Regions from separate parts of the Halomonas sp. GD1P12 genome, predicted to be linked through region 2. Evidence: predicted binding sites of a transcription regulator. Region 2 holds the regulator's gene; each other region holds the start of a gene.
The links. Region 2 encodes FliA, which starts transcription of late flagellar genes. Its sites were predicted from a motif close to CTAAAGTTNNNNNNNNNNCNGCCGATA; they were not measured.

Region 1 (3,273 bases), 360 kb from region 2:
GCGGTACTCTGAACATTCAGGTTGGCTCCAATACATCGACCAATGATGTTATTGAAGTGAGCACAATCGATGCGACTAGCGCTGCCTTGGGAGTGAGTGGCGCAGCTGCCGCGCTTTCCGGTGCAGGAGCATCGCACACGACTTTCCAGAGTTTGATCGACGCTGTCGATGGCGCAACGAAAACCCTGGATACCAACCGCGCGACTTTGGGCGCCACGTTGAACCGCTTTGATTCCGTGATCGATAACCTGGCGACCACCTCGACCAATCTGTCCGAAGCGCGCTCACGTATCGAGGATGCCGATTATGCCAAGGAGGTGTCCAACATGACCCGAGCGAACATTCTGCAGCAGGCGGGTACGTCCATGCTGGCTCAGGCCAATCAGACCCCGCAGTCTGTTCTATCTCTGCTTGGCTAATAACGCATTAATGAGTGTCGACGGGGCCGAAAGGCCCCATTTTCGTTATGAGTACGATAAAGATATGGGAAACTTTGTTACACGCTACAAGCCCCATATAGCCAGAAAATAATGCGAATCCTCTGCACCATTTGTTGTATGGCGTTACTTTTTGCTACACAAAAAAAGCCTTGTTTCTTCAAGTGTTGGATATAGCAGCCGTTACCCCTTGGTAGCGACGGCACAAGCGTCGCCAAGTTGGCCCGCTGGCCAGTTATACTTCAAGGAGCAATACTCATGTCTGTAATCAATACGAATATCACCTCCATGATTGGCCAGAATAATCTGAGCTCTTCACAAAGCATGCTGGCTCAGGCGCAGGAGCGTCTCTCTTCCGGACTGCGTATTAACAGCGCCTCCGACGATGCCGCAGGTCAAGCCATCGCCAACAAGATGACTGCCCAAATCAACGGTATGAGCCAAGCCAGCCGTAACGCCAGCGACGGCATTTCCTTGGTGCAAACCATGGAAGGTGGTCTCGATCAGATCAACGACAACCTGCAACGTATTCGTGAGCTGGCGGTGCAGGGCGCTAACGATACCAACACGGAAGAAGATCGCGCGGCGATTGCCACCGAGATCACTGAGCGTATTGAAGAAATTGATCGTGTTGCGGGTAGCAACAACTTCAACGGTACTAACTTGCTGGACGGCGTTAGTACTGACGACCTGGAAATTCAGATCGGCGCGAACACCACTGACGATGACACCATTTCAGTAAGCCGCTTTGACGCCACTAGCGACAACCTGGGCGCGGTGAGTGGTGGGGTTGCCAACCTGGAGGCAGCGGCCACCGCGGTATCAGGTGGTGGTGACCATAGTGATTTCCAATCTTTGATTAATTCAGTGGATAGCGCCGTAAAAGAATTGGACACTAATCGTGCGGAGCTGGGTGCCACGCTCAACCGTTTCGATTCGGTGATCGACAACCTGGCAACGACCGAAACCAACCTTTCCGAAGCTCGGTCGCGCATCGAAGATGCCGACTACGCGGATGAGGTCTCCAACATGACCCGCGCTAATATCCTCCAGCAGGCGGGCACCTCCATGCTGGCGCAGGCTAACCAGACGCCGCAGTCCGTACTGTCTCTGCTGGGTTAATTGCTCGAGCAGTAGCACAACGAGTGAAGTGAACGACGGGGCCGCAAGGCCCCGTTTTTCGTTGGGCGCCTCCCGCATTTTTTCTCATGTGAATCGCGCGAAAGGCCTAAAGAAGTACCTCCAACAGCCGTTAATTATAATAACGGCGATGCAAGCGCCGATTTAAAGGCCTCTTCTGGGCCACTAAACACAGAGGATTACCCCATGTCCGTCATCAATACCAACATTACTTCCATGATTGGCCAGAACAACCTGAGCAAGTCCCAGGGCATGCTGGCTCAGGCGCAGGAGCGTCTCTCTTCCGGCCTGCGTATCAACAGCGCTTCTGACGACGCAGCGGGCCAGGCCATCGCTAACAAGATGACCGCCCAGATCAAGGGTATGGATCAGGCGAGCCGTAACGCCAGCGACGGTATCTCGCTCGTTCAAACCATGGAAGGCGGTCTGGACCAGATCAACGACAACCTGCAGCGTATTCGCGAATTGGCGGTTCAGGGCGCCAACGATACCAACACCGCCGATGACCGTACTGCGATCACCACTGAGATCAACGAGCGTCTGGCCGAGATCGACCGCGTAGCAGGCAGCAACAACTTCAACGGCACTAGCTTGCTCAATGCCAGCGGCAGCCTGAGCATTCAGGTTGGCTCCAACACCGATTCCGAAGACGTGATTAGTGTCAAGACCGTCGATGCGACTGTGGCGGGTCTGGGCTTAGCAAGCGGCAGTGAAATCACCGGCACCACATTTGCCGTTAGTGGTGGCACCGCAGCCCACAGCAGCTTCCAGAATCTAATCGACTCCGTCGATGCCGCGACCAAGACTCTGGACACCAACCGCGCAACCTTGGGTGCCACGCTGAACCGTTTTGATTCGGTAATCGACAACCTGGCGACCACCTCGACCAACCTGTCCGAAGCGCGTTCACGCATCGAAGACGCCGATTACGCGAAAGAAGTGTCCAACATGACTCGCGCCAACATCCTGCAGCAGGCGGGTACCTCCATGCTGGCCCAGGCGAACCAGACGCCGCAGTCTGTACTGTCACTGCTGGGTTAATCCTTTCAGTAGTAAGACGCATGAAAGAACGGGGCCTTCAGGCCCCGTTTTCTTTTAGGCGGCTTGGTACCACCTCCTTTACACATTTTTCATCGGGTTGACCTTGAACGTGACGCCGGATATTCGGTAACGACAATTATCTCCTTCGCAATCCTGGTTCCTGAAGCAGTCCAGGGAATACCTGCTTAAAAACAGGTGCATTTACCTCTTTGGTACGCGTCGTCGCGAAGTAGACTAGGCAGACTGCCACTTTTTTGCGAGCTGCCTAATGGCCAAGACGACCCCCGCCACACCCAAGCGTAAACCCCGTTTGCTATGGGCCAACCCGTTCTGCCTGCTCGATACGTCCAGCGGTGCCAGCATGACCGTACGCCAAATGCTGTTGCAGTTAGTGGCCAATGGGTATGACGTCAAGGTGCTAGGGGCTACGGTGTTCGACAATCCCAAGGGAATGGCGCTTCTCAAGGAGCAGTTCGCTGATCTCGATTCCCATCTGCACCAGTTGATCGACGCGGAAGATGGTCCTCTGACTCATCAGATGCTCGTGAGCTACAGCTATAACCGAAATCATTTCACCACCCATGAAGAAGGGCTCTGGTATAGCCAGTATGTGTATCTGTTGGATTCTTTCAAGCCGGATGTGGTGTGGTTTTAC
Region 2 (3,273 bases):
CGTCAGCCGCGAGACCTTTGCATGAGCGGCCAGGACCAGGCCGCGGGGCTGCGCCAGTGGGCGAACCTGCGCACCGGCCAGTCGGCCGGCGCGCAAGGCGACGACGATGTGCGGCAGGCTCAGGCGTTGGAGGCGAGCGAAGCCAACGCGCACACTGTCGATGCGCCCGTCGCGGACGCGCATGTCGCCAACGCGCACGTCGCAGACGCGCATGCCACCAACGCGCACGTCGCCAAAATACCGCTCGCCGTGGTCGGGCTTGGGTCGAAGCAGCGCGAGCCGGTGATCGCGCGCCTCGACGAGTGGTCGCGGCTTGGCCGGCGCTGGGCGGCAACGCCAGAGAGCTGGGAGGTCGTGCCGGTGGACGCCGATGCGCCGCTCCAGGCGCTCTGCGCGCGCTACTCGCGCTGGGCGCTGTGGGTGCGAAGCGACGCCGAGGCGTTCGCCGCCATGTACCGCACGCTGCGCCTGGTCAGCGAACACCAGGGGCCCAAACGGCTGTTGGCGCTGCATGAGCCGGGCCTGCCCCGCGCCGGGCTGCTCGAGAATCTGCGCGCGGCGGCGGCGGCGTACCTGGGGATCGAACTGCTGCTTTTGGCCAGGTAGGCCATACTGAGTGAGCCACTATGGTTAGGTTATGCTAATGAGAAACGTCATTCTCGCAGCGCTGAGTGGGGTGGTGGCCAGCGGGCTTTCGCTGTCGGCCCTGGCGGGCGGGGGCAGCTGGAGTGTCGATACGACCGGGCTGATGGTCGCGATGAGCGACCGGGCAAGTGCCAGCCAGGCGCTCGCGCCGCCGCCCAGTGCCGAGATTCATCAGGGGCGCATCGAGCGCGTCAACTGGCGCTTCGAAGCGCCGCCGGGGGCCGATATCCATGCCTGGCTTTGCCACCCGGAGCGCTGCGTCGCCCTCGACGGCCAGCGCGGCAGTGCCACCGGCCTTGCCGGGCTCAATGCCGGCGCGCCGCTCGAGTTTCGTTTCGCGTTGGGGCGTGGCCAGCCGCCGGTGAGGGTGAGAGGGCTTCAAGTGATTGTGAACTATCAGTGACCAGCGATTAGCCAGGGGCACGCCGATGTATACAGCAAAGGGAAGAATCCAACACAGCGATATGGTCAACCAGCACATGCCGCTGGTGCGTCGCCAGGCGCTGGCGTTGCAAGTTCGTTTGCCGGCCAGCATCGAGCTCGACGATCTGATCCAGGCCGGCATGGTAGGGCTTTTAGAGGCGCTGGGGCGTTTTGATGCCGCCCAGGGGGCGAGCTTCGCCACCTTTGCTAGCCAGCGAATTCGCGGCGCAATGGTCGATGAGCTGCGCACCCGGGACTGGCTGCCGCGCAGCGTACGCCGCTCGGCCCGGGCCATGGACGAGTCCGTGCGCCGGCTGGAGCAAAGCCTTGGCCGCCCCCCGGAAGAGAGCGAGATCGCCCGCGATTTGGACATGCCAATTAACGAGTACCAGCAGCTTCTGGCGGACACCAATAGTGGCCATCTGCTGCCTTTTGAGGAGCTTCTGGAGGAGGGCGGCGAGCCGATTCAGGAGTCGCTGAACGCGCCTTTCGAGGAGCTACTGGACGGCCAGCAGCGCGAAACCTTGATTGCCGCGATCGAGGCGCTGCCGGAGCGCGAAAAGCTGTTGATGGCGCTTTACTACCAGGAAGAGCTCAACCTCAAGGAGGTGGGCGCGGTGCTGGGCGTCACCGAGTCGCGCGTGTCGCAGCTACACAGCCAGGCCATCAGCCGTTTGCGGGCGCGTCTGCACGAGCCGGACTAAACCTTTTCACTGTCAACCCCAACCGGCGAGGAGCCGTCGATGAACCCCTCTACCCTGATTGGAATAGGCGCCAGCATCCTCTTGCTAGTGAGCGTGCTGTTCTTTACCGCAGAGTCCGCGGCAAGCTTCATCAACCTGCCCGGGCTTGCCATCGTCATCACCGGCACGCTGGCGGCGACCTTCATCAGCTATCCGCTCAAGGAAGTGGTGCGCGTGGTACGCCTGGTGGGGCTGGTATTTCGCCGCGAGAATACCTATGTGCGCGACGACATCGACGAGCTGGTCTCCATGGCCAGGCTCTGGTTCAAGGGCGACGTGCGCGCAGTGGAGCGCGAGCTCGAACACACCCGCAACCCGTTTTTGCGCACCGGCATCCAGCTCGTCATCGCCAACACCAAGGAAGACGAGATCTTTGACATGCTGCGCTGGCGTATCGCCAGGCTCAAGGCCCGCGAGCACGCCGAGGCGCAGATCTTTCGCACCATGGCGACCTACGCGCCGGCGTTTGGCATGATCGGTACCCTGGTGGGGCTGGTCAACATGCTCGAAGTCATGGACGCCGGGGATCTCGAGGTGATCGGCCCGCGCATGGCGGTGGCGCTTCTCACCACCTTCTACGGCATCCTGCTGGCGAACCTGGTGTTCAAGCCGGTGGCGGTGAAGCTCGAGCGGCGCACCGAGGAGCGCTTGATCACCATGAACATGGTGCTCGAAGGCATTTCGCTGATCACCAAGCGCCGGCTGCCGTCGTTCATCGAAGAGACGCTGAACTCGTTCGTGGCCAACTACCACGACGAGATCAACGATCCCCACGTGAAGCCGCGCCCGGGCAGCGGCGTCGCGGCGAAAGGCTAGCGCCATGCTCAATTGTGACGCCCGCCACGCGCTGGAATCGCCCTTTACCGGCGGCGAAGGCGAGGAGGGGTGGCTGACCAGCTACCTCGACGTATTGACGCTTCTGATCACGCTGTTCGTGCTGCTGCTGGCACTGACGCCGGCGGGTAGCGGCGGCGAGGCATCAAACGAAGGCCAGGGCCTTCAGCCGCTCTCCTCGGGAATCTTGCCGCGCGACAGCGGCCTATCGCCGGCCATGGCCGCGCTCGATATTCAGGGCGTAAGCGTCAGCCAGGGGCGCGAAGGCGTGACCCTGCGCATCGACGACAGCCTGCTGTTCGCCAGCGGCGCCGCCGAGTTGACCCCCCAGGGCGAAGGCGTGCTCGAGCGATTGAGCGAGGTGATCGACACCTTCGAGGGCGAGGTGTCGGTGGAAGGCCATACCGATAACGTGCCGATTTCGACCGCGGCGTTCGCCTCCAACTGGGAGCTTTCGACCGGGCGGGCGATCGCGGTGGTGCGCCATCTCGAGCAGGAGGGCGTGGCGCGGCAGCGGCTACGCGCCGTGGGCTACGCCGACACGCGCCCGCTCGCCGGCAACGACACGCGGGAAGGGCGCGCCGCCAACCGCCGCGTCGAATTCGTGCTGCGAACTCCCGCCCCGGAG
Region 3 (3,273 bases), 1.3 Mb from region 2:
CAGGTGCTGCGCACCTTCCTGATGGGCCTACAGCATCAGCACCGCCCAACGCCACCGGCATCCTGACCGGCGTTGACCGCTGAGCGCGGCGCTCGACATAAAAAAGGCCACCTCGACAGGTGGCCTTTTGCGTGGACGCTTTGATCAGAACTCGAAGCCGAAGTTGGTCAAAAACGCGGTGTTCCAGCCGTCGTCGACCGGCGAGCCGAAGTAGTTCAGCCCGTTCTTGTTCGAGACGATATCGAACCAGGCGAAGAACGGCCCGGCGGTCATCTGCACGCCCAGATCGTTGACCATCGGGTTTTGCTGATCGCCGAAGCCGCCGTTGAGGCTGGTAAAGTCGTTTGAAGGGTCGATCACGCTGAAGTCGTTGAAGAAATAGAGGCTTTCAACCGGGCCCCAGTCCACGTCCATGTTGTAACCGACGCTCGCCGAGTAGATTTCGCCCTGAGCGGGAATCAGGTAGTTGAAGTTGAACGCGCCGATCTGCAGGGCGTTATCGGAAATGCCCGAGGTCGCCTCGTCGGGATTTTTAGCGTTGTACTCGTAGGTGGTAGCCTGGACCAGCGTGCGCCAGTTGCCGTAGCTTCCGTCCACGCCGAGTGCCGCCGACCAATTGTCGCCGCTGCGTTCGGTGTTGCGGTTGTAGAGCTGACCGCCCTTCGCCGAGACGTTCACCTGGGTGGCGTAATCGGTGTCATGGCCGAAGGTGTAGCCTAGGCGCGCCGCGACCTGGTTCTCTTCGCTGTTGCCCTGGGCGCCATCGCCCACGGCGTTGGCGCCGTAGTGCTCGTTGCCATCGCCCAGACTGTCGCTTTTGAAAAACGCAAGCGAGGTGTCCCAGGGCCCGGCGGAGTGATCCCACTTGATGCCGGCGTTCTGGTTATCGTTGAAGCCCGCCAGATAGCCCAGGTTGCCGTACCAGCCCAGGTAGCCGTAATCCATGTTGCCAAAGGGCGTCTGCACCAGGCCCAGCTTGAACGAGTCTTCCTCGGTGGGGTTGTAGCCGATCCAGCCGTGCTGCAAAAAGTGGTAGTCGTCGTAGAAGCGGTAGGCCAGCGAGTAGTCGATAGCGCCGGTTTCACCCTGAACGGTCACGACGAACTTGCCGAAGTCGAGATCGCCCGAGGTGTCCTTGCTCTGGCTATCCCAGTCGTTGACGCTGCCGCTGAGTTCGAGCAGCCCACCGATTTCGACCTGCTGCATCTCTTGAAGCGTTTGCTGGTTCTGCTGGGCGAGCTGGGCCTCTTCGCCGTTGGCCGAGGTGCCCGTGGCGGTGCCCTCACCATAAGCGTCCTTGCTGGCGTTGCTTTGACTGGAACCGCTTTGATTGGAACCGCTCTGGCCAGCGCCGCTCTGGCTGGAGGTGCCCTGATTCGATGCCATCGATTGGTCGTTGTTTGATTCGCCGTAGGACTGCTGGCGTTCGAGCTGCTCGATGCGCTGCTGCATCTGGTTGAGCTGGGCGCGCAGCTCGTCGATGGTTTGCGAGTCACTGGTTTGTGCCTGGGCGCTGGAGAGCATGGCCGCAGAGACGCTAAGCCCGAGTGCCAGTCGCTTGAACTGGCATACGCGTGGGTATGACATGATGTTTTCCTTGCGAGTGTCGTTTTATATGCCGTTTTTTAATTATTGAAGGCTGGCTGGGTTACATACCGCCGATCACCGAAAGCGGTATGCGAGAAGGCGTGAGAGGCGCTGCCCGCTCAATACCCTAGTGACAACGCTTGGCTAAAGCAAATACGGCGCTTGCCAGCGTCACCTGCGCCGGCTGAATTAAACAGGGTCAACGCTTTGCACGTTGAAAGGCGTTGTCACGAGCTAAAGCCCGACGCCGCACGACCGATATACAGAAGACACCCTTTTCCACACGAGCCCCCTTTATGCCTACTTCGCACCGTACCTTAATGGCGGCTTTCGCTTTATCCATACTACCCGCCCACGCCGTTGCCCATAGCGACCCGGCCGAAACCGCGGTGATGGCCTGGCTTGCCAGCATCGACAGCGGAGAGTTCGAGAAAGCCTGGGAGTCGGCGTCGCCGCTTCTACAGCGCCCGCTATCGCCGGATATGCTGGCGCGCACCGTTGAGCTTGCGCGAAAAGACATGGGGCCGGTGGAGTCGCGCCACCCGCTGCGCGTGGTCAGCGACACCTCCATGCCCGGTGCGCCGCGCGGGGATCTCAAGATCTTTACCTTTCAAACCAGCTTCGCCAACAAGCAGGTGACCGAGACCGTCACGCCGCACTTCGAGGATGGGACCTGGCGGGTGAGCGGCTACTACGTGCAGTAGCCGATATTCTCGGGTTCGCCCTTGGCATACATGGTTAGTTCTTGACGCACACGAACAGCGCGTTGCCCGTTTCGCCGTTCCAGGGCGTGATCGCCTGGAAATCATGCTCGAACACTTCGACGGTAAAGTAGGGCGTTAGCAGCGCGATGAGTTCCTTGAAGCTCACGGCGACCATGGCGTGTTCGTCGACCCAGCGCTCGCTCTGCCCGGCGGTGGTTTTCTCGATACAGAGTTTTAGCGACTGACGCTCGCCTTTACCCGGGTAGTGCCAGCCGGAGCTGAACGTGAACGTCTCCTCTTCCCGGCGCGCGGTGTGTTTGACCGAAAGGGCGTTGTCGATCTTCTCCTTGTCCACGGCATTGAAGCAGATTACGCCGCCCGCCTCGAGCGCGCGCCAGGCGCTTTCGATGCACGCCTTTAGGCGCTCGACATCCGCGTTGTAGTGAATCGAGTAGAGAAAACAGGTGATCAGATCCTGCGGCTCACCGACGACGAAGTCGCCCATGTCCTGATGGCTGAAACGCGCCTCGGGGCAGCGCCTGGCGGCCTGCGCCAGCATGGGCGGGTTGAGGTCGAGTCCGATGCTATCAAAGCCTGCGTCGAGAAAGTGGCGCACGTGGGGGCCGGTGCCGCAGGCCAGATCCAGATGGCGACGCCCGCCGTTGCCGAAAAGCTGATTCAAGCGCTGTACGGCGCGGCTCTGCGCCGGGTAGTCGATCTCCTCGCACATGACGTCGTAGTAGCGGGAGAGGTCGGTATACAGGGCGTTGGCAGACATGACAGGCAGCGCTCGAAAAGGGGGTGGCGCATGGTAAACGAGCGCTTTGGATTTTAGAAGCCCGGTGTCAAAAGGCCCTCAGAATGGGCAATCGCCGCTTACGTTCCCATATTTGGTGTGAAGCGCATGCTGACCGCGAGCCGGTTCCAGCCGTTCATGGCGATCACCTCTAAACACCAGCGGTGTTTTCTCCGCTGGTGCCAG

Region 1: the regulator FliA is predicted to act here: its motif matches at 1,666-1,692, upstream of OCT39_RS02400 (flagellin).
Region 3: the regulator FliA is predicted to act here: its motif matches at 1,822-1,848, upstream of OCT39_RS06940 (DUF4019 domain-containing protein).

The regions. Positions count from the first base shown of each region.
Region 1 is NZ_CP107007.1:498,602-501,874, forward strand. It holds gene OCT39_RS02390 (flagellin) at 1-419, shown strand, start outside; gene OCT39_RS02395 (flagellin) at 696-1,559, shown strand; gene OCT39_RS02400 (flagellin) at 1,764-2,618, shown strand; gene OCT39_RS02405 (glycosyltransferase) at 2,887-3,273, shown strand, end outside.
Region 2 is NZ_CP107007.1:133,655-136,927, forward strand. It holds gene flhF (flagellar biosynthesis protein FlhF) at 1-25, shown strand, start outside; gene OCT39_RS00610 (hypothetical protein) at 109-606, shown strand; gene OCT39_RS00615 (flagellar protein FlhE) at 644-1,048, shown strand; gene OCT39_RS00620 (RNA polymerase sigma factor FliA) at 1,074-1,772, shown strand; gene OCT39_RS00625 (motility protein A) at 1,812-2,627, shown strand; gene OCT39_RS00630 (flagellar motor protein MotB) at 2,632-3,273, shown strand, end outside.
Region 3 is NZ_CP107007.1:1,480,782-1,484,054, forward strand. It holds gene OCT39_RS06930 (DUF1456 family protein) at 1-66, shown strand, start outside; gene OCT39_RS06935 (hypothetical protein) at 145-1,587, opposite strand; gene OCT39_RS06940 (DUF4019 domain-containing protein) at 1,884-2,291, shown strand; gene OCT39_RS06945 (class I SAM-dependent DNA methyltransferase) at 2,326-3,069, opposite strand.